2 regions of the Sporomusa sp. 246TCP1 genome follow, and region 1 is predicted to be linked to the other one. Evidence: a T-box and tRNA genes for the amino acid it is inferred to sense, from the RefSeq annotation. Region 1 holds a T-box; the other holds one or more tRNA genes.
The links. The T-box of region 1 lies ahead of serS (serine--tRNA ligase). A T-box ahead of a tRNA ligase gene usually reads a tRNA of that ligase, here a tRNA-Ser.
Positions count from the first base shown of each region.

Region 2: it has a tRNA-Ser gene. The T-box ahead of serS (serine--tRNA ligase) is inferred to sense a tRNA for this amino acid. The anticodon was not compared.

Region 1 covers NZ_CM170492.1:4,468,385-4,478,048, forward strand. Annotated here, with positions in the region: gene gcvPB (aminomethyl-transferring glycine dehydrogenase subunit GcvPB) at 1-1,440, opposite strand, end outside; gene gcvPA (aminomethyl-transferring glycine dehydrogenase subunit GcvPA) at 1,437-2,783, opposite strand; gene gcvH (glycine cleavage system protein GcvH) at 2,785-3,174, opposite strand; glycine riboswitch at 3,342-3,430, opposite strand; gene serS (serine--tRNA ligase) at 3,493-4,761, opposite strand; T-box leader at 4,803-5,000, opposite strand; gene AC1ECB_RS21135 (uracil-DNA glycosylase) at 5,238-5,906, shown strand; gene AC1ECB_RS21140 (NAD(P)/FAD-dependent oxidoreductase) at 5,889-6,773, opposite strand; gene AC1ECB_RS21145 (aldo/keto reductase) at 6,796-7,803, opposite strand; gene AC1ECB_RS21150 (tetratricopeptide repeat protein) at 7,818-8,894, opposite strand; gene serC (3-phosphoserine/phosphohydroxythreonine transaminase) at 9,208-9,664, opposite strand, start outside.
Region 2 covers NZ_CM170492.1:5,097,565-5,107,228, reverse strand. Annotated here, with positions in the region: gene AC1ECB_RS24215 (dipeptidase) at 1-185, opposite strand, end outside; gene AC1ECB_RS24210 (hypothetical protein) at 287-484, opposite strand; gene AC1ECB_RS24205 (alpha/beta hydrolase) at 582-1,301, shown strand; tRNA gene AC1ECB_RS24200 (tRNA-Ser) at 1,435-1,525, opposite strand; tRNA gene AC1ECB_RS24195 (tRNA-Ser) at 1,583-1,671, opposite strand; gene AC1ECB_RS24190 (magnesium transporter CorA family protein) at 2,160-3,107, shown strand; gene addA (helicase-exonuclease AddAB subunit AddA) at 3,224-6,976, opposite strand; gene addB (helicase-exonuclease AddAB subunit AddB) at 6,976-9,664, opposite strand, start outside.

The sequences.
Region 1 (9,664 bases):
CACCGGTTTACGGGCAGCAGTCGTTTCATCAAGACGACCCACGACAGTAGTGTGCGGCGCCTTGGTAATCAGAGAAGGGTCTGCTTCGGCCTCCCTGGCAATGCAGCGCATTACCGCAATAAAGCCGTCAAGCGTTTCCTTACTTTCAGTCTCGGTGGGTTCAATCATCATGGCCTCCTCGACAATAAGCGGAAAATAAATGGTTGGCGGATGATAGCCATAATCCAAAAGCCGTTTAGCAATGTCAAGGGTATGGATGCCGTGCGCCTTCTGATACTTGGGAGTAATAATACATTCATGCATGCAAAACCCTTCAAAAGGAGCATAATAATCTTCTTTTAGTTTGCTTAAGCAATAGTTTGCGTTAAGCACGGCATCTTGGCTTGAGGCCGTAAGACCGTCAGGCCCCATCGTCCGGATATAGGCGTAAGCCTTGACAATAACCCCGAAATTACCATAGAAAGAATGCACCTTGCCAATCGACAGCGGCCGGTCTGCTGCCAAGCTGAATTTACCAGCCTTTTGAACAATATAGGGACTCGGCAAATAGGGAATCAGGTCTTTTTTTACACCAATCGGGCCTGAACCGGGCCCGCCGCCGCCGTGCGGCGTGCTGAAGGTTTTGTGCAAATTAAAATGTACGACATCAAAGCCCATGTCACCAGGACGGATCAGGCCCATTATGGCATTGGCGTTGGCACCGTCGTAATATAAGAGACCACCGGCATCATGAACGATTTGAGCAATCTCTGTAATGTTCTTCTCAAACAAGCCCAAGGTACTGGGATTTGTCAGCATGAATGCAGCAGTATCATTACCGACAGCAGCTCTTAACGCAGTAAGGTCAACTGCGCCATCAGGATGTGATTTTACCTCGACAATATCCAAGCCGCAGACGGCAGCCGTAGCCGGATTGGTGCCATGAGCTGAGTCAGGCACAATTACTTTGGTACGGTTTTGCCCCCGGTGACGATGATAGGCTCTAATCAGCTTAATCCCGGTCAATTCTCCATGGGCACCGGCTGCAGGCTGCATAGTAATAGCATCCATACCGGCAATCTCTGCCAAATACTGTTCCATGTTGTAGAGCAATTGCAGTGCACCCTGCACGGTTTCACTGTCCTGCAAGGGATGAATTAGAGCAAACCCTGGCAGGCGGCAGACATCTTCATTAATCTTGGGGTTATATTTCATGGTACAGGAGCCTAACGGATAAAAACCGGAATCAACGCCAAAATTCCGCTCAGATAAGCTGTTGTAATGGCGCATCAAATCAAGCTGACTGACCTCTGGCAGTGCTGCCTGTTCTTGTCTTACTAAGTGCGTCGGAATAAGCCGCTGAATATCCTCCTGCGGCACATCACAAACTGGCAAGTCAATTGCCCTGCGCCCTGGATTGCTTAGTTCAAAAATCAGCGCTTTACTGGTTTTCGTCCTCATGCCATTGCCCCCAATCTGGCGCAAAGCCGGTCAATTTCCTCGCGTGAACGTTTTTCAGTCACAGCCAGGAGCATACAACCGGCAAGCTCAGGATAATAGTTGCCTAAATCCAGGCCGCCAATGATTTTGTCCTGCAGGAGTTGTTTGTTGATCTCGTCAACAGGCTTGCTCAGACGTACAACAAATTCTTTAAAGAAAGGCGCTTTGAAGACGGCTTCACAGCCTGGGACAGCGATCAACTGTTTGTAGGCATAATGAGCTTTATGGAGAGACAGCTCTGCCACTTGCACGAAGCCCGCCTTGCCGACAGTATTCAAATATACCGCTGCCGCCAAGGCGCATAGTGCCTCATTGGAGCAAATGTTTGACGTTGCTTTCTCCCGACGAATATGTTGTTCACGCGCCTGCAATGTCAGAACAAACCCCCGTTTGCCTTCCTTGTCGGTGGTCTGCCCGACAATCCGGCCCGGCATTTTACGCATAAGTTTTTCTGTAGCAGCAAAAAAACCCAGGTATGGGCCGCCAAAAGACATGGGAATTCCCAGGCTCTGGCCTTCGCCAACCACAATATCAGCCCCGAGTTTGCCGGGAGCCTCTAAAATGCCAAGAGAAATAGGGTCAACCACTGCGATTATGAGCGCTCCCTGCGCATGGGTCATATCAATAATTGCTTTACAATCCTCCACACAGCCAAAGAAGTTAGGTGTCTGCAAGAGGACTGCCGCCACCTTCTTGCTTAATTTGGACTGTAATTCCTGAAGGCCGATTTGACCGTCCAGATAGCCAAGCTCGCTGATGGTATAACCCCGATCAATCGCATAGGTGTTCAGGATCTCACGATAATGGGGATGGACTGTCTTCGCCACCAAGAGCTCGGTACGCCCGGTAGCGCCGGCTGCCATCATCGCTGCCTCAGCCAGACCTGTGCCCCCGTCGTACATTGAGGCATTGGCTACTGCCGTGCCGGTTATTTCACAAATTAGGCTTTGGTATTCCCATAAAGCTTGAAGGTACCCTTGCGATATTTCTGGCTGATACTGGGTATATGCTGTATAATATTCTGAACGTCTAAGCACATGGTCCACGACACTGGGTATGTAGTGGTCATAAGCACCGGCACCAAGAAAGCAAGTATACTCAGCAATACTCGCATTCCTACCAGCCATAGCCGCCAGGTGGGCTGCCAATTCAGGTTCAGACATAGCCTGCGGCAAATTTAGCGGGCGGTTCAGCCGCAAATTAGCAGGAATATCGGCAAATAAATCCTGAACCTCATCCACGCCCACAGTCGTCAGCATCGCCTTGCGGTTTTCCGGGGTGTGCGGCAGATAGCTCCACGGCATGTTAATGCCCTCCCTCAGCCACCAACTGCTCATAGGCTTCGCTGTCTAACAGTTTAGCAAGTTCGGCACTGTCGGTGATTTCAATTTTAGCAATCCAGCCTTCACCATATGGGTCTTGATTAACAAGCTCCGGTGCATCGGCTATACTTTCATTACCAGTGATTATCTGGCCTGAAATAGGGGTATAAACATCTGATACGGCCTTAACTGATTCTACTACCGCGAGTCCCTGTCCTACGGCTAGCTCGGTCCCGGATTCCGGCAATTCTACAAAGACAACATCCCCAAGCTGTGACTGGGCATAGTCAGTAATACCAATGGTCGCCGTATTCCCCTCAACTTTCACCCATTCATGATCTTGGGAATACTTAAATTCTTTAGGAATATTCATTATTATTTCCCCTTTCTATAGTAAAATGGTACTACGTACATTCGGACAAACTAAAAAGAGGCAAAGGGAACGATTCCCTTTGCCTCTGTCCATTGTACCTGAGAGATTTGCCCTATAGGGCTCCCCATCGGTGACACCCGCGTAAGCGGATGTACTCTCCAGAGTATAGTCCTGCTATAGTCCTTTTGCCTGAGAGTTTAACAAAGTGCTTACTCCTTCGGCGCCGCAGTCAAGCGGTCTCTCCTATAACCATCATCCCAAAAATATTTGATTGTTAATTCAATTGTAGCAAAGGACAAGAATTACTGTCAATCTATTTTATTTGATCACGTCAACACCCATATAGGGGCGCAGCAGTTCAGGGATAATGACTGAACCGTCTTCCTGCTGATAGTTCTCCAAAATAGCAGCTACTGTCCGGCCAATTGCTACACCGGAGCCATTTAGGGTATGAACAAATTCCGGCTTACCTTTGGGCTCACGGCGGAACTTGATTTCAGCACGCCGGGCCTGGAAATCCTCAAAGTTAGAACAGGATGAGATTTCGCGATAAGTGTTAAAACTGGGCAACCAGACCTCAAGGTCATAGGTCTTGGCCGAAGAAAATCCCATATCACCCGTACTTAGCAGCATGGTACGGTATGGCAGACCTAACAGCTGCAAAACCTTTTCGGCATTAAGGGTCAGCTTTTCCAGTTCGCTATAAGACTCTTCCGGCAAACTGAATTTAACCATTTCTACCTTATTAAACTGGTGCTGACGGATAAGGCCGCGAGTATCGCGACCGGCCGCACCGGCCTCAGCCCGGAAACAGGCACTATAGGCAGTATAACAGAGCGGTAGATCCTTAGCATCCAAAATTTCCTGGCGATGAAGGTTAGTAATAGGCACCTCGGCTGTTGGGATAAGATAATAGTTCAGACCTTCCAGTTTGAACATATCCTCGGCAAACTTGGGTAATTGACCTGTACCGGTCATACTGGCCTCGTTGACAATAAAAGGGGGGAAAAATTCGGTATAGCCGTGCTCTTTGGTATGAAGGTCCAGCATGAAATTGATAAGTGAACGCTCTAACCGGGATCCTAAGCCCCGGTAAAAGGTAAATCTCGCCCCTGTTACCTTGCCGCCCCGTTCAAAATCAAGAATCCCCAGCTTTTCTCCGATCTCCCAATGGGCTTTCGGCTCAAAAACAAACTCCTTCGGCATACCCCAGCGGCGCATTTCCTGATTGTCCTGTTCATCTTTGCCTACAGGTACAGAAGCATGTGGCACATTGGGTATGCTCATGATAATGTCGGCAAGCCCAGTTTCGACTTCCTTTATCTTAGCATCAATTGCGCTAATACTGTCGCCTACTTCCCGCATTTCGGCAATCATATCATCGGCATTTTCTCGGGCTTTCTTTTTTTGACTAATCTCCTGCGAAACAGTATTCCGCTTGTTTTTGAGCGTTTCAACCTCAGCTAATAGCTCCCGCCGTTCTTTTTCAAGCTTGATAAACTCGGCCAAACTCATCGCCGATCCCCTGTTTTTTAGTGCTTGTTCCACAATTTCAGGGTTATTCCGCACAAATTTAATATCCAACATATGGTTCTTCCTCCTTAACATAAAAAATTCCCGTCCCTTATGATAGGGACGGGAATTTAGTTCCCGCGTTGCCACCCTGCTTGACTACCAACAGTCCACTCGACACGCATAACGGACGTGGACCGTGCGGCTCATCACCGCATGCTCAGAGGGTGGATAGCATAATGTTGTTACTGGCTCGCACCTGCCGCCAGTTCTCTGAAAACTCTCCATCATGCATGCCCTGTCATTGCATCTAACGATATCAAGATACAATTATTATGTATTATAAAATTATACATTATTCAGCACAGAATGTAAAGTACTGGCAGCACCGTATCATCCACGACTAGCTAAACACCCTTGACATAACCATTAAAGTTTTTTCTGTACCGATCTTTTATTATCCTTTTTCACAAAAGGATTTTCCTGTAAGTTACGCGAACTAAACCATATTCAAAGTAAACAACTACTACCAAGCAAGGAGGCCATAGTACATGTTCTCTTCTATTTCTGATCTTGAAAGTGCTATATTATCCTGCAACCAATGTAAATTGTGTCAAGAAAATAATCATGGGCCAACATCATACAATGGTTCTGCTTGTAGCCCATTAGCTATTATTGGCGAAGGACCCGGTGGCGTCGAGGATGAATATGGGGTGCCTTTAGTAGGACCATCCGGTCAATTATTAGATAAGGCCTTATGGAGCGTAGGTGTAACAAGAGATAAAGCTTACACTTCAAATGTTATAAAATGCAGACCCAATAAAAATCGCACTCCAACCGTAGAGGAAGGTGAATTTTGCGCTAGTCTATGGTTAGATAAAGAAATAGCAATGATACAGCCAAAAGTTATTATTGCTTTAGGCAGTGTAGCACTAAAATATCTGCTTGGGCCCACCGCTCGCATTACCAAAGACCGGGGGCACTGGTTCACCACAAAACATAACATCCCGGCGATTGCCACTTACCATCCGGCTTACCTCCTGCGACTAACCGGCAAAGATCTGGTTAAGGCCAAATGGGAGGTATATTATGACATGAAAGCCGCTGTAGAAAAATGCCAGGAACTGGCTCCTGGTAATGACTTGAAAGCTGAAACCATTCCAAACTTACTAGAACTATACAATGAACGAAAAATTAGCAGATTAAGCAAAGGTACCTAAGTCTACTTTATCAATATACGTTATCGCACTCAGTACAGCAACAAGCCCTTCGCCAGTGGCCTTGGCAATTTGCCAGGGTTTACCAGTGCAATCACCGGCGGCAAATACCCCGGGGATGCTAGTTGACATGTCCCGGTTGACCTTGATGACTTCACCATCTAATTCCAAGCCTGGCAACAGATTTTCAACAGGATCGGACTGACGCATAATAAAGACCCCATGCAATTTAATTTCTTCTTTATCTGTTACTAGCTTTTCCACTTGTCCGTCACCAACAATGGCCTTCGGCTTGGCTGTAAGTACCTTAATCGGTGCCCGCAGCTTAGTAAAGTCACCTTTATACTGCGGCAGAAAATAGACATTACGGCAGAGTTCACTTAAAAATACCGTTTCGTTCTCCCCTTCCTCAGTATAAGAAATAACAGCTACATCCTTTCCTTCAAACATCCGTCCATCGCAGGTAGCGCAGTAGCTGACTCCCCGGCCCAATAGCTCCCGCTCGCCTTCGAATAAAAGGGTACTTACCACACCGGTAGCAAATATAATGGCCTTGGCATCATAGGTAGTCTGCGGTGTGAGCAGTGTAAACATATTGTCACCGAGAAATACGTTCATCACCTTTTCTTTGACAAGCTTCGGCCCATGGGCCAGCGCATGTCCGGTAAAATGCTGCATTAGACCTTTGCCGCTAACCTCCGGCAGCCCCAAATAATTATCAACCTTATGCGCTTTTTGCAGTTTTTCACTAAAATCGAGATGCTCAAACACAGCAATGTTCTTATTGCGAATGCGTCCTGTCAATGCGGCAGACAGCCCTGCTGGGCCACCACCGATAATGGCAATATCAAACTTGTTATCTTCGGCCATATATATATTCCTCCTTGTATTACTACCCGAGGTCTTTGGCCACCTGTTTTATCCGCTCCCGAATGGGCAGATTGTAAGGGCAACGCTCCTCGCATTCCCCGCATTCGATGCACGCCGAGGCTTTGACCTTAGCCCCCTGGTACCGCGCTGGAATAGCCGTCTTTAATCCATATCTTGTATATTGTAAATGAAAAATAAACATCTGTGGAATATCAATTCCAGCAGCACAAGGCATGCAGTAGCCACAGCGGCGACAGAAATTAGGGCCAAGTTCCGCGGCTAAGGCAGTCAGTTTGGCCGTTTCCTCAGGATTTAGTGGTCTAAAATTTTGGGCCGCAGCCAAATTCTCAGTAACATGCTCTACCCGGTCCATCCCTGGAATAGCAACTACCCCTTCCTGTTGCAATACAAAGCGTAATGCTAAGTCTACATGGTCAATAAGGCCGCCCCCCAGTGGTTTCATCACAATCATACCGACGTCAAGCGACCTCGCCAAAGGAAACAAGTCGTTCATAGCCCGCTGTTCCACACAATTAAAGGGTACCTGCACAGTACTGAATTCACCAGTTTTAACCGCCCTTATAAGCATATCCACATTATGGCCGGTTATGCCGATATGACGAATTTTCCCTGCAGCTTTAGCTTCTTTCAAGGCCGCAAGTGCCCCGTCTGGCGCCATAACAGCTTCCCATTCCTCTTCAGTCTTGACATTATGCAGTTGATAGATATCAATATACTCGGTTTTCATTGTAGCCAGACTAGTAGCAATATCCTCAATCATAGCTGCTTTGGTTCTGGCCATACTTTTCGTAGCCAGAAAATACTCACTGCGGCGGCCGGCTATGTACCTGCCAATTTTGGCTTCACTGTCCGTATAGGCTCTGGCGGTGTCAAAGAAGTTTATCCCGGCATCCAAAGCAGCAATAAGCACTTCACCAGCTTCCTCCATTGTACAGCGTTGCATAGGCAATGCACCAAAGCTAATGGGTGTTACCAAAAAGCCGGTTCGGCCTAAACGTCTATTTTCCATCGAAGTAATCCCTCCTATTGCAATTGCGTTCCATCTGCTTCTTGCTCTAAAGCCTGCAGCCGTTCCTTAGCATGAGCTGCTTCCGGTGACTCTGGCCTGGCTCGCAGGATAAGTTCTTTATAAGCAATAATAGCTTCAGCGGTACGCTGTTGCATTTCACAGCATAATGCCTTATTATGGTGAGCCAGCACATTGTCCGGATTAAGCTCTAACGCATGGGTAAAATCAGCAATGGCCGCATCAATATTCTTTTGGGCGGCATAGGCAATGCCCCGGAAAAAGTATGGTCTGTCATCACTAGGATCGCCCTCAATAACGCGGCTAAAATCAGCAACGGCCTCGCTGGTTCTTTCCTGGCCCATATAGATAGAAGCTCTAATGGCAATAGCTTGCATATTTTCTGGTTCCAACTCAATTACTTTATTATAATCAGCCAATGCTTCCTCAATGAGACCGATCTCATTGTAAGCCTGTCCCCGCTTAATCAATACAGTGGGTTCTTCCGGGAAGCGCTCAATTACCTTATTATAGTCGGCAATCGCTGTTGAATACAAATTGCGGGCAGCAAAGGCATCACCCCGATTTACGTAAGATGCCATATCTGCCGGCTCTAACTCAAGAGCTTTGGATAAATCATCAATAGCATGCTCAAACATGCTGTTATTAAGATACAGCACACCACGGTTTGCGTAATTCATCCAATCTTTAGGATCATAAAACATCGCCTGCGAATAATCCATCACGGCATTTTTGATATCCTCAAGCATGGCATATGCACTGCCACGGTAAGAATAATAAACTGCCTTGCGGGAATTAAGTTCAATTGCCTTGCTGTAATCGGTAATCGCCTGCTCAAAGTTACCAGCGACAGCTGCCACTACGCCGCGCCAAAAATAGCCTTCACTATTATCAGGCTCTCCAGCTAGCAGCTTGCTGCACGCTGCCAGCACGTCAGCCGTTTTACCGGCATCATAAAGTTCCTGCATGTCTTTACTAAATTGACTTTCCTCGACAACCGGGCCACAACCGGAGCAACCGCAGTCACAGGACGAGCCGCAGCCAGCTTCATTACAACCATTATCTTGATTCATATTAACAACTCCTTTACTGAGTTTATCTGTAATTGTTATTAACTACTATGATATGTTCGCGTCTTTTACTATAATCCCTGCTATTATTGCCAAAATTATCCCCAAAAACAACATATCTACAACACGCTAGAAAATAAATAGCTAAAAGGCGAAAGTGCTCACTAACAGTGGCAATTTCGCCTTTTATAACTACTATAACCCTTTTTGCTCAATACCGCTATACAAAAAACCCAGATGGTTCGTCGAGTTCATGAGCACTAATCGCCATTTTCCGTCCTGGTATTCAACTACATTAATGCAATATTTGCGCAAGTTAGGAATTTTCCTTTTGGAAGGCAAGCATATAGTCGCGCAGCGCCTGGCAGGAATCGTAGGGTACGGCATTATAAACAGAAGCCCGGCAGCCACCAACCAAACGGTGACCATTTAGACCCACAAAACCAGCCTGTTTAGCTTGCTCCAAAAACTTTTTCTCCAGGTTCTCGTCAGCCAGACGGAAAGTGATATTCATTAATGAACGGGCACTCTGCTGAGCATGCCCCTTATAAAAGCCATTGCTGGCATCAATAGTATCATAGATTAGGGCTGCTTTTTCCTGGTTACGCTTGTAAATACCAAGCAAACCACCTTCCTCTTTCATCCATTCCAACACTAATTTCATCATATAAATACCAAAGGTGGGCGGCGTATTATATAAAGAGTTGTGTTTAGCAAAGGTAGCATATTGGAGCATTGTTGGAACCTTTTTCTCAGCCTGTTCTAAAAAATCA
Region 2 (9,664 bases), 630 kb from region 1:
AGTGCTCTCACTAACGGATCACCATCTGTTTGCAGATTAATAAACATAGCAAAAAATTGAGCCTGAGCCTTACCGGCCTGCAGTTTTTCGATATCCACACTAAGCGAGTTACGATAAAGGCCCTCTGACTTATCTCCCTCCATTAAGCACATTATCGTATCACAATGCAAATCAATACTATTCAATTACTGTTCCCCTCTCCTGAGTCCCTTTTACGGAACTTTCTACCAGGGTTCACTATGACTTATACCACTGGCATATATAATACTATGAAACGCATTTGTTTTTATTCGCCTTGCTCTTCCACTACCTCGACACCAGCGGCAAGCTGATGGCTAAACTCATCAAACTCCGCACTGTTCATTATACCAGCCGTACTCAGTTCCTCCCGAAGTTCGTCCTGGCTAAGACCTCGCCATGCTTCATACTGATGACTATCAATCAAAAAGTTATTAATTAGATATCCTAACAAGATGTCTGTCATTAGTTGCTCCTCCTATCAATTATCTTTAGCTACAGCTATACTATAATTAGTATAACCCAAAATAATATCCTTAACTTTAAATAGATGGGGTATCCTGATGAACAATATTCTACTACCTGCGGGTAATACTCAACTACCGGGTGTTTTCCATCCCGCACGCCATCCCTCAGATAAAACGCTAATTATCTCTCATGGCTTCCGGGGCAGTAAGGACGGCGGCGGTCGGGCAATCCGCCTGGCAGAAACCATTGCTGCAACAGATGTTAATGTACTCCGCTATGACTTTACTCCCCTCCAAAACCTATCTTGCCAGATTGCCGAGCTTACAGCCGTTGTTGCCTATTCCCGGCAGACAATCGGCGGACAACTATTTTTGCTGGGGCGCAGCCTGGGCGGCACCACCTCACTGGCAGTAGCCGCCATTGACCCAATGATAAGGGGACTCATCCTCTGGGCTACACCCTGGAACCTTCCCGCTACCTTCCGGTTGGCACTGGGGGCTCATTATGAACAACTGGCGACCGGCACCCCCCTGCAACTAACAGATGAGTATGGTGACCTGTTGCTTACACCAGAATTCATCCAGGATTTTGCCCGCCATAACATCCTAGCCTATGTCCAACAAATAAAACAACGGCCCCTCCTTATTCTCCACGGAACAGCCGATAACATCGTGCCGGCCAGCCAGGCTCAAACTATTTATGAGTTAGCGGCAGAACCAAAAAAGCTAATCCTCTATCCAGACGGCGATCACCACCTGGCCGCACAAAGCAGCCAAGTTAGTGAAGAAATTGCCAGTTGGCTCAGCAATTTCTAGTTCGCTAATGCGACATATAGGGAGAGGGGTTTTACTTTTGGCATTGCCCCTCCTCCGCAATTCCCAAAACTTACAAATTCTGATACACATAAAAAAACGGCTGTTTACCTCTCGGTAAACAGCCGTTTTTTTATGGCGGAGTGGCAGGGATTTGAACCCTGGCAGGCCTCACGACCTCTAACGATTTAGCAAACCGTCCTCTTCAGCCACTTGAGTACCACTCCGTGTCATAAGCTGGTTAGATTATAGCAGATACTCTGCCTCAAGTCAATTGACTTATATGGCGGAGGGGGTGGGATTCGAACCCACGGTCCCTTGCGGGATCACTGGTTTTCAAGACCAGCTCCATAAACCGCTCGGACACCCCTCCGTAGCAAGCACAGTTAGTATTATAACAAATGACAAGATGGCTTGTCAACAAAACAACCCCCGGTAATTTATGTCTGTTTTGCCTTACCTGTTCTTGACCGTGTGCACATTGGCTAGCACAAGTAATACAATAATACACAGAATTGATGATCTAGTAGTAAGAATACTTGCCTCATGCTATAGCCGGGTTAAATCTAGGTTATTTTTTTTATAAAAGGGTTGACTATTAAGGTAAACAGAATTATATTCATTATAGAGATATTTTAAGATAATCATTAATATTTCAAAGGCAGGTGAGATAGATGGATGTAGGCCGACCTAGTTGGCGTCTTTTGTTCAATTTAATAAAAATTAGGGGAATATTCCATTTTTTTCGCCGAATTTATCTGAGTACACCACTTAGCAACACCTTAGCTAAGGGTTATCCGATTGACTAGGTAAAGGTAACTATTTGCATTCCCCTAAAAAGAAAAAAGGGGGGGGAGCATTATGCTTAAAATTTATCGCAGCAATTGCACAGATCTATATGAGCTTACTCTTCAGACGTTGGAACGAGGTGCCTGGTTTAACCTGATTAATCCCACATCCGCGGAACTGGAGCAAGTGGCAGTCACCACTGGCAGCCCACTTGATTTCCTTAAAGCAGCCTTGGACGAAGAAGAACGTTCCCGTATCGAAGTGGAAGAAAATCATATGCTTGTTATCACCAATATTCCTGTTACGCGTGGTCATGATAGTTATGACGCGTTGCCATTAGGCATCGTACTTACTACCGACTACATCATTACGATTTGCCTGGAATCCAACGAAGTCTTAGCTGATTTTAAACCTGAAAATCACCGGTTGTTCAGTACCTTTAAAAAGACCAGATTTCTTTTTCAGATATTATATAAATCGGCTACTTTATATTTGAAATACTTAAAGCAGATTAACCGCCGCACAGACGAGATCGAATGTTATCTGCGCCGATCTATGCAAAATGAGGAAATATTCCAGCTCTTAGAGCTGCAGAAAGGCTTAACCTATTTTGCCGCTTCCCTGCGTTCTAACGGCATCGTCTTGGAAAAGCTCTTGCGACTCCGTTCTACCAGCCAAGTACAACACCTGATTAAAATGTATGAAGAAGATGAAGATCTGTTAGAAGATGTTATTATTGAAAATAAACAGGCTATTGAAATGGTCGAAATGTATAGCCGCATTATGAATGGTATGATGGATACGTTTACTTCCATCATCTCAAACAACCTCAATCGCGTGATGAAATTCCTGGCCTCTATGACCATTATTTTGGCAATACCAACTATGGTTTCAAGCTTTATGGGAATGAATGTTGATGTACCCTTTGGCGGCAACGGTGGCTTTGTTATTACGCTATTATTTGCTGTGGCTGTTACCGCACTTAGTGCCTTTGGTTTATGGCGTAAAGGCATGTTCTAGTAAAAATATGAGCAAGGCAGCTTCCTCCCCTAAGCTATGATTTGTATAAAACAATATTAATAAGCATCCTAAGTGGCTGTACTGGAACTCGATTTCCAGTACAGCCACTTTTTCCTTTACCCTAAACCATCTAATTTAATCTCACGCCCCAACCGGAATGCATAAATATACTGTTCCTTGACCGGTCGACCAAGTATCCGCTCAATTGCCAGCGCATACATACTAAGCTGAACTGCATATTTGCTAACCAATTCATCGACCGCGACGACGCTATCGGTCTTATAATCAATCAAAACTAAACCGTCATCTTCGGCAAACAGGCAGTCAATAATCCCTTGCACGAAAATTTGTTCCCCACAGTTTTGCAGATCTGGATAAAACTTTTCGGCCGGCAGCAGCAGGCTAAATGGCATTTCCCGCCACACCTCGCTCGCCTTCGTCAAACGCTGGCCAAGCTGAGAGGTAAAAAAGGCCTTGATTAAACCAGCATCAACCTCTGCCGCCTGACCAGTCGGCAAAATCTGACAAACTTCCAAGGCACTGGCCTGCTCAGTAATGGCTTGGTTAGAAAACTCGCCAGCTAAATCAATATGTTGCATAACCGTATGCAGCATCATCCCATACTCTACCGGTGTCAGTTGCGAGGTGGCTTGCAGGAAGCGTGGACGGACATGCACGGTCGACGGTTTTGGTGCAAATACAACCTCGGCCTCTTCCCTTTCCACAAATTCAAGACGGCGTTTAATTTCCGACACTGACAGTTTGGCTGGTTTGCTAACTGCGTTCATACATGGATATTGCCAGTTTAAAAGCGTATCCACCCACCGGGTATCAGTATCACAGTCAACCGGTTCCAGCCGCCGGACAGCCGCCAATAATGCGTCATCCGCCTGACCGGCCTGCGTTAACGGTTTATTATCTTCCAGCTTAACTATTTTGATGTTCCAGGCTGAAAGCTGGCCTGCTAACGCTGTCACCGGCTGATCAGGGCACTCACCATACTGGCGAATAGCCTCACCATCGGTATGCCGGGCAACTGCCATACCAACCCAATCCAGATAACTTTTAGCTCTTATGACTTGGCTGACTGGCAGTTTTGCCTGCGGCTCGCCCACTGCCCGGCACCATGTAGCACACTTTTGGGACAACTTTTTGGCCGAACCAACTAAAATGAGTTTTTCCCTGGCCCGGGTCAGGGCCACATACAAAATCCGCTGTTCCTCGGCCTTAGTTTCCAACTCAAGCTTATGGGCAATACCCCATCGAGCCGGTGTCGGATAGCGAAATCTAAGCTCAGGTAACGTAACATACGGCCCAACACCCAGCTCCTTATGACATAATACCAACCCAGTCGTATCCATAAGGTTAAAGTTTTTTCCCATATCAGCCACTATAACTACTGGAAACTCAAGCCCTTTACTTTTATGAATACTCATGACCCTGACAACATCCTCGCTCTCGCCTAACGCCCGGGCTACCGACAAATCAGAATCCTTATTCTTTAGCCGCTCAACAAACCGTAAAAAGCGAAACAGTCCCCTAAAGTTAGTGGTCTCATACTGCCGGGCCCGATCATACAGCGCCCGCAGATTAGCTTGCCGTAAAACTCCACCAGGCATCCCACCCACATAGTCATAGTAACCGGTATCCTGGTAAATACGCCAGATAAGCTCGGCCACACCCTTACGCCGCGCCAAATTACGCCAAGTCGTTAGCTTAGCCAAAAAGCCCTGAACCTTGTGGGAAACAGCCTGAGTATGGCTATAGGCCTGCAATGCGGTCCACAGGCTGCCTTGCGCCAAACACAGTCGAATTTCAGCCAGTTCATCGCCAGTCAGACCAACCAGTGGCGAGCGCAGCACCGCTGCTATTGGAATATCCTGGTGGGGATTATCAATAACTTGCAACAGGGCTAACATAATAGATATCTCGGTTTCTGAAAAATAACCGGAATCCAGTTCTGCATAACAGGGAATCCCGTTTTGCCGCAGCCTATCCTGCAGCGCCTGAGCCTTACCCCGTACCGAACGCAGCAAAATAACAATATCACGGTACAATAAGGGACGATAGCCGCCCGCCTGTTTATCAAACGCCACACAGCAACTGTTGATCAATTCCTGAATACGCTTGGCTATGAGGACAGCCTCCTGCTCAAAAGCAGATAGTTCTTCTTCCGGTATACCATTATCCAGTTGGCTACACTCCTCAATTCCGGACTCTGAACTACTAATCGCCTCGCCCTCGTCAGCGATGCTCTCATCCCCAGCTTTCTCCCTGTCAATCATAATGATTTCTACCGGTCCCTCCAGGCTGTTTCCTACCGTGACCGGATAATCAGGGCCAGGATTAAGCTGCTCTGCCGGTCCGTAATCAAGCTCAGCCGTACGCTCTGTCATAAGCTGGGCAAACAGGAAGTTGACAGCATGAAGAACCCCGGCACGGCTGCGGAAGTTTTTACTCAAATCAATGCGTTTACACCCGACCCGCGTGCCGCTCTGATAACCATGATATTTGTCCATAAACAGAGCCGGCTCAGCCAGGCGGAATCGGTAAATGCTTTGTTTGACATCGCCCACCAGGAAGAGATTGGGCTGCTCAACACTTGCAACAAGCCGGATAATTTCTTCCTGTACTCTGTTGGTATCCTGGTACTCATCGACCATAATTTCGCTAAACCTGGCTTTAAGCTGGAGAGCTACCGGCGAAGGCTTGGTTTCACCTTGCCCTGAATCTGCCGCTCGTAATACCTCCAGGCACAAATGCTCTAAATCATTAAAATCAACAATGCCTTTTTCTTGTTTCGCCAGGGAAAATTTTAATGCAAAGTTCTTAACTAGTTGGACCAAGGCAGCCATGAGCGGCTCAACCTGACGCAAATCAGCCACAAGTTCCGAGCCGCTGCGTTCAAAATAAAATACCCTGGCATCGGTTATCCGCTTTTTGGCTTTATTGCGCTGGTTTTGAAAATAGTCCTTAATTTCCTTAGGCACTTCCTTACCAACTGAGGCAATCCGGGGGAAACTAACCTCTGCCAACGCCTTAGACAACGCTGCCCAGGATGACTGCGCAGCTACCAGCAATTTATCAATAATTTTAATATCTTCGGCATAGGTCTGGGCATAGGCTGTTGGCCTACCCGGTTTGCTAACCTCTGCCATTAGTGCCAGCAGCTGCTGGCGAGCCTCCTCCCAGTCCAGTACTATTTTATCCCGGACCAGGGATGACCAGGGAGTCTCATCAAAAGTTGCTGCTGGCGGCAAAAGAAAAGCGTCAGGTAAACCAGTTAGCCAATTCTCCGGCCAGGGATGACTGCGGGAAAACTCATATAACTTCAGCACCAGTCCAGCAAGAGAATTATCATTGACTTCGTCTCCATAATAGTCAATCAGCATCAAAAAATCTGTATCTGCCTGCAGGTAGCTTTCCTCAAACACAGCCTCAAGCACATCACTCTTGATTAATGTCACCTCGGCATCATTAGCCACCCGGAAATTAGGTTCAATGGCCAGCAGATAAAAATACTGCCGCACAATGCCCTGACAGAAGGCATGTAAGGTAGAAATATTGGCTGCATTTAGCAGCACCAACTGTCGCTCGACATGGCGCCTAAGCTCAACATCAGTGAGCTCAGGCTGCCTAAGTACAGTATTTAAGGCTTCACCAATGCGACCGCGCATCTCGTTAGCCGCCGCATTGGTAAAGGTCACCACCAGCAGACTATCCACACTCAGCCGTTCGTCAGGGTCAATGATCCGGCTAATAATCCGTTCCACCAGCACCCAGGTCTTACCCGACCCGGCAGCTGCCGCCACCAACAGATTATGATTACGGGTTTCAATCGCCGCTTGTTGCTCAGGAGAGCATTGCATTACTCACCGCCTCCTTTCCGTTGACGCAATTCCCTCATAATAGCCTCATCAGCCAGCTTAGGAAGCGCCAAATAGTCATTTTCCGGCAAATTACCGTCAAACTGGCATACTGGCAGGAAGGCACAATAGCCACAGGGTGTACTTTTCTCCAAGCGATACGGCCTAATGGCTGTTTCGCCATCAAGAATGGCGGCCGCTACAGCCAGCAGCTCCTGTTCAACATGGGTTAATAATATCTTGAATTCTTCCTCTGTTTTGAGCTTATCCCTACAACTTTCGTAAAAACCGTTTTTACCCAACGCAATCTTAAAAAACTCAGACCAACCGTTAATCGCTGCATCCAATAAGCCGACAATATCTGTATCAGCCAGTAACCAGCCTGGCATTTTGAGCCGGCTGTTAATATCTTTTTCAATTTGCTCTGGTGTTTTCAGAGTTGTCCCCGAAATAACAGGATTTTTTAAAAAATAATATAATACCCCTGCCGGCAGACAAGCATTAGGACCGTTCCGGGCGCTCACCGCCACTAATAAATAAGTTAGCAATTGCAGCTTAAGACCATAGTAAACCTCAGTCAAACTGAGCCAAGCCCCGCCTGATTTATAGTCAATAACCAGCACATAGTTTTGGTTGTCATACTCACCCATGTCCAGGCGGTCAATCTGCCCGGCTACTTCCACAATAGCATCCGGCAGAGTAAGCTTAAGCGGCGGCAGCGCGTCTAACCCCCGGCCAAAAGCCTGCTCAAATGCCACCGGCCGAAACTGAGTGACCTCGCCCCAGGCTGCCAGACGGCTGACAGCCCGGATAGCCCGCCGCGTCAGCCTGGTGACCAAATGCTCATGCTGCTTGCTGCTTAGCAGTATTTCATTCTGCAGCTTAGGGGCTAACTGGGTGACAATATCCCCACATAATTCACTAATTTGATTGCCGGTAAGCTCTCCCCAGCTTTGATTGCGTGCAGCCAGCCTGTCACCAAATGATTTCAGCACAGCATGCAAAAACTGTCCCAAATCAGGTGCCGCAAGTTGATAGACAGCCCGCTCCTTAAGGTTCAGTCCATACTGGGCAAAATGCTTAAACGGACAGGCGCGAAACGCTTCAAACCGGGTCACACTACCTCGCAGTACACCATTTTTCATATATAGGCGGCCAGGAAGTCCAGGCTGTAACGGCTCTAGCTGGTTATGATGAAATAACCCGGCTAAACTTACCCTAAGCGGTTCACGCCACTGAGGCTGCATCAGCGCCCAGTTATAAACATCCCACCAGGCCGGGCTGATATTTCCAGTCTCCCGATATAGCCTAAGCACCCCGGCCAATGCTGCCAGCGCCCGCTCAGGCCTGGCAAGATACTCGGCTTCCCGCCCCGCCGGCGGTTCAATTGGCAGCGCCACAGGCAAAACACCAGTAATTTCTTTTAAGCGTCTGATAATGGCTGAAGGTGCCAGCGCTTTTCCTTCCGCATCGGCCAGCGGATAGCTAACCCATAGGTGCTGGCTAGCCCGCGTCAAAGCTGTGTATACCAAAAACTGCTCCGCAAAGACATCGGCCACTGCCCCGCTGCCAAGTTCCAGCCCCAGCGTTCGCAGCAACGCTCGTTCACCATCATTCAACAGCCCCTCGTCCCTGCGCCGGCGCGGCAATATGCCATCACTCACCCCCGGGACAAAGGCGGCCTTTATTCGCAATCGCCGCGTCCGTTCGAGGGCGGCAATTGTAACATAATCAAGCCCAGGCGGAATTAAACTAAGATTGGTACCCTCCAGCCCTTCACTGACAATAGCAGCAAACTCCGCTAGGCTCAACGGCTGCTCTGCAAACGTATCCACAATCTGATCTAACAGTTCCACCAGTTTAGGCCACATCTGCTGATGTTCCCTCGCCTGTTCAAGATCCCCGGCAGCTTCAGCAGAAACCGCCCAGGCCGCCAGCGTATCAGCCACATGTAAGCTTTGTAAAAATTCATAGACAGCTTGTACCAATTCTACCGGTGTCAAACCCTTCTTTATCGCCGGTGTTATTTTCCCGGCTAAGAGTACCAGCGCGGCTGTACTATCATGGCGGATAGTATTAATCTGGCACAAATATTCCTGCTCAGCAGCATCAGGCTCATCACCAGCCCACTCGTCCTCAGCCAATGAGTACCGACGCCGGAACGCCCACTCGTCCGGTTTTGTCCACCTTGATCCGCGAATACCAAATTCCAGACAGTAGTTTTCCAATAGGTCCACCTGGTCACGGGTCACTGGCAGTAAATCTGTTTTTAAACAACGAAAAACCGGCTCATAAGTCCATCTTTCCAGCACAACATCAAGTGCAGAACGCAGCAATTCGGCCAGCGGATGATGTACCGCCGGACGGCTATTATCACTGAAAAAAGGAATATTATAAGCAGTCAGCACAGTTGTCATTAACTCGGCATAGCTATCCATGTCCCGAATAAGGATAGCCATATCCCGCCATCGTAAGCCTTCTTCCCGGCTCAGCCTAATTATTTCACGAGCTATGGCCTCAGCCTCTGTCCGGCGATTAGCCGCTTCTGCCAACATAAAGCTGTTATCCGGCGTAACCGTTTTAGCCGGATTCCAGCCGCTATAAAACTGCTGTTCAATAGCTGCCAGTGCTGGTCTGACAAAACGATGCGGCAGTATGAGTTCCTGCTGCTCAGTTTTAATCTGCAGCTCG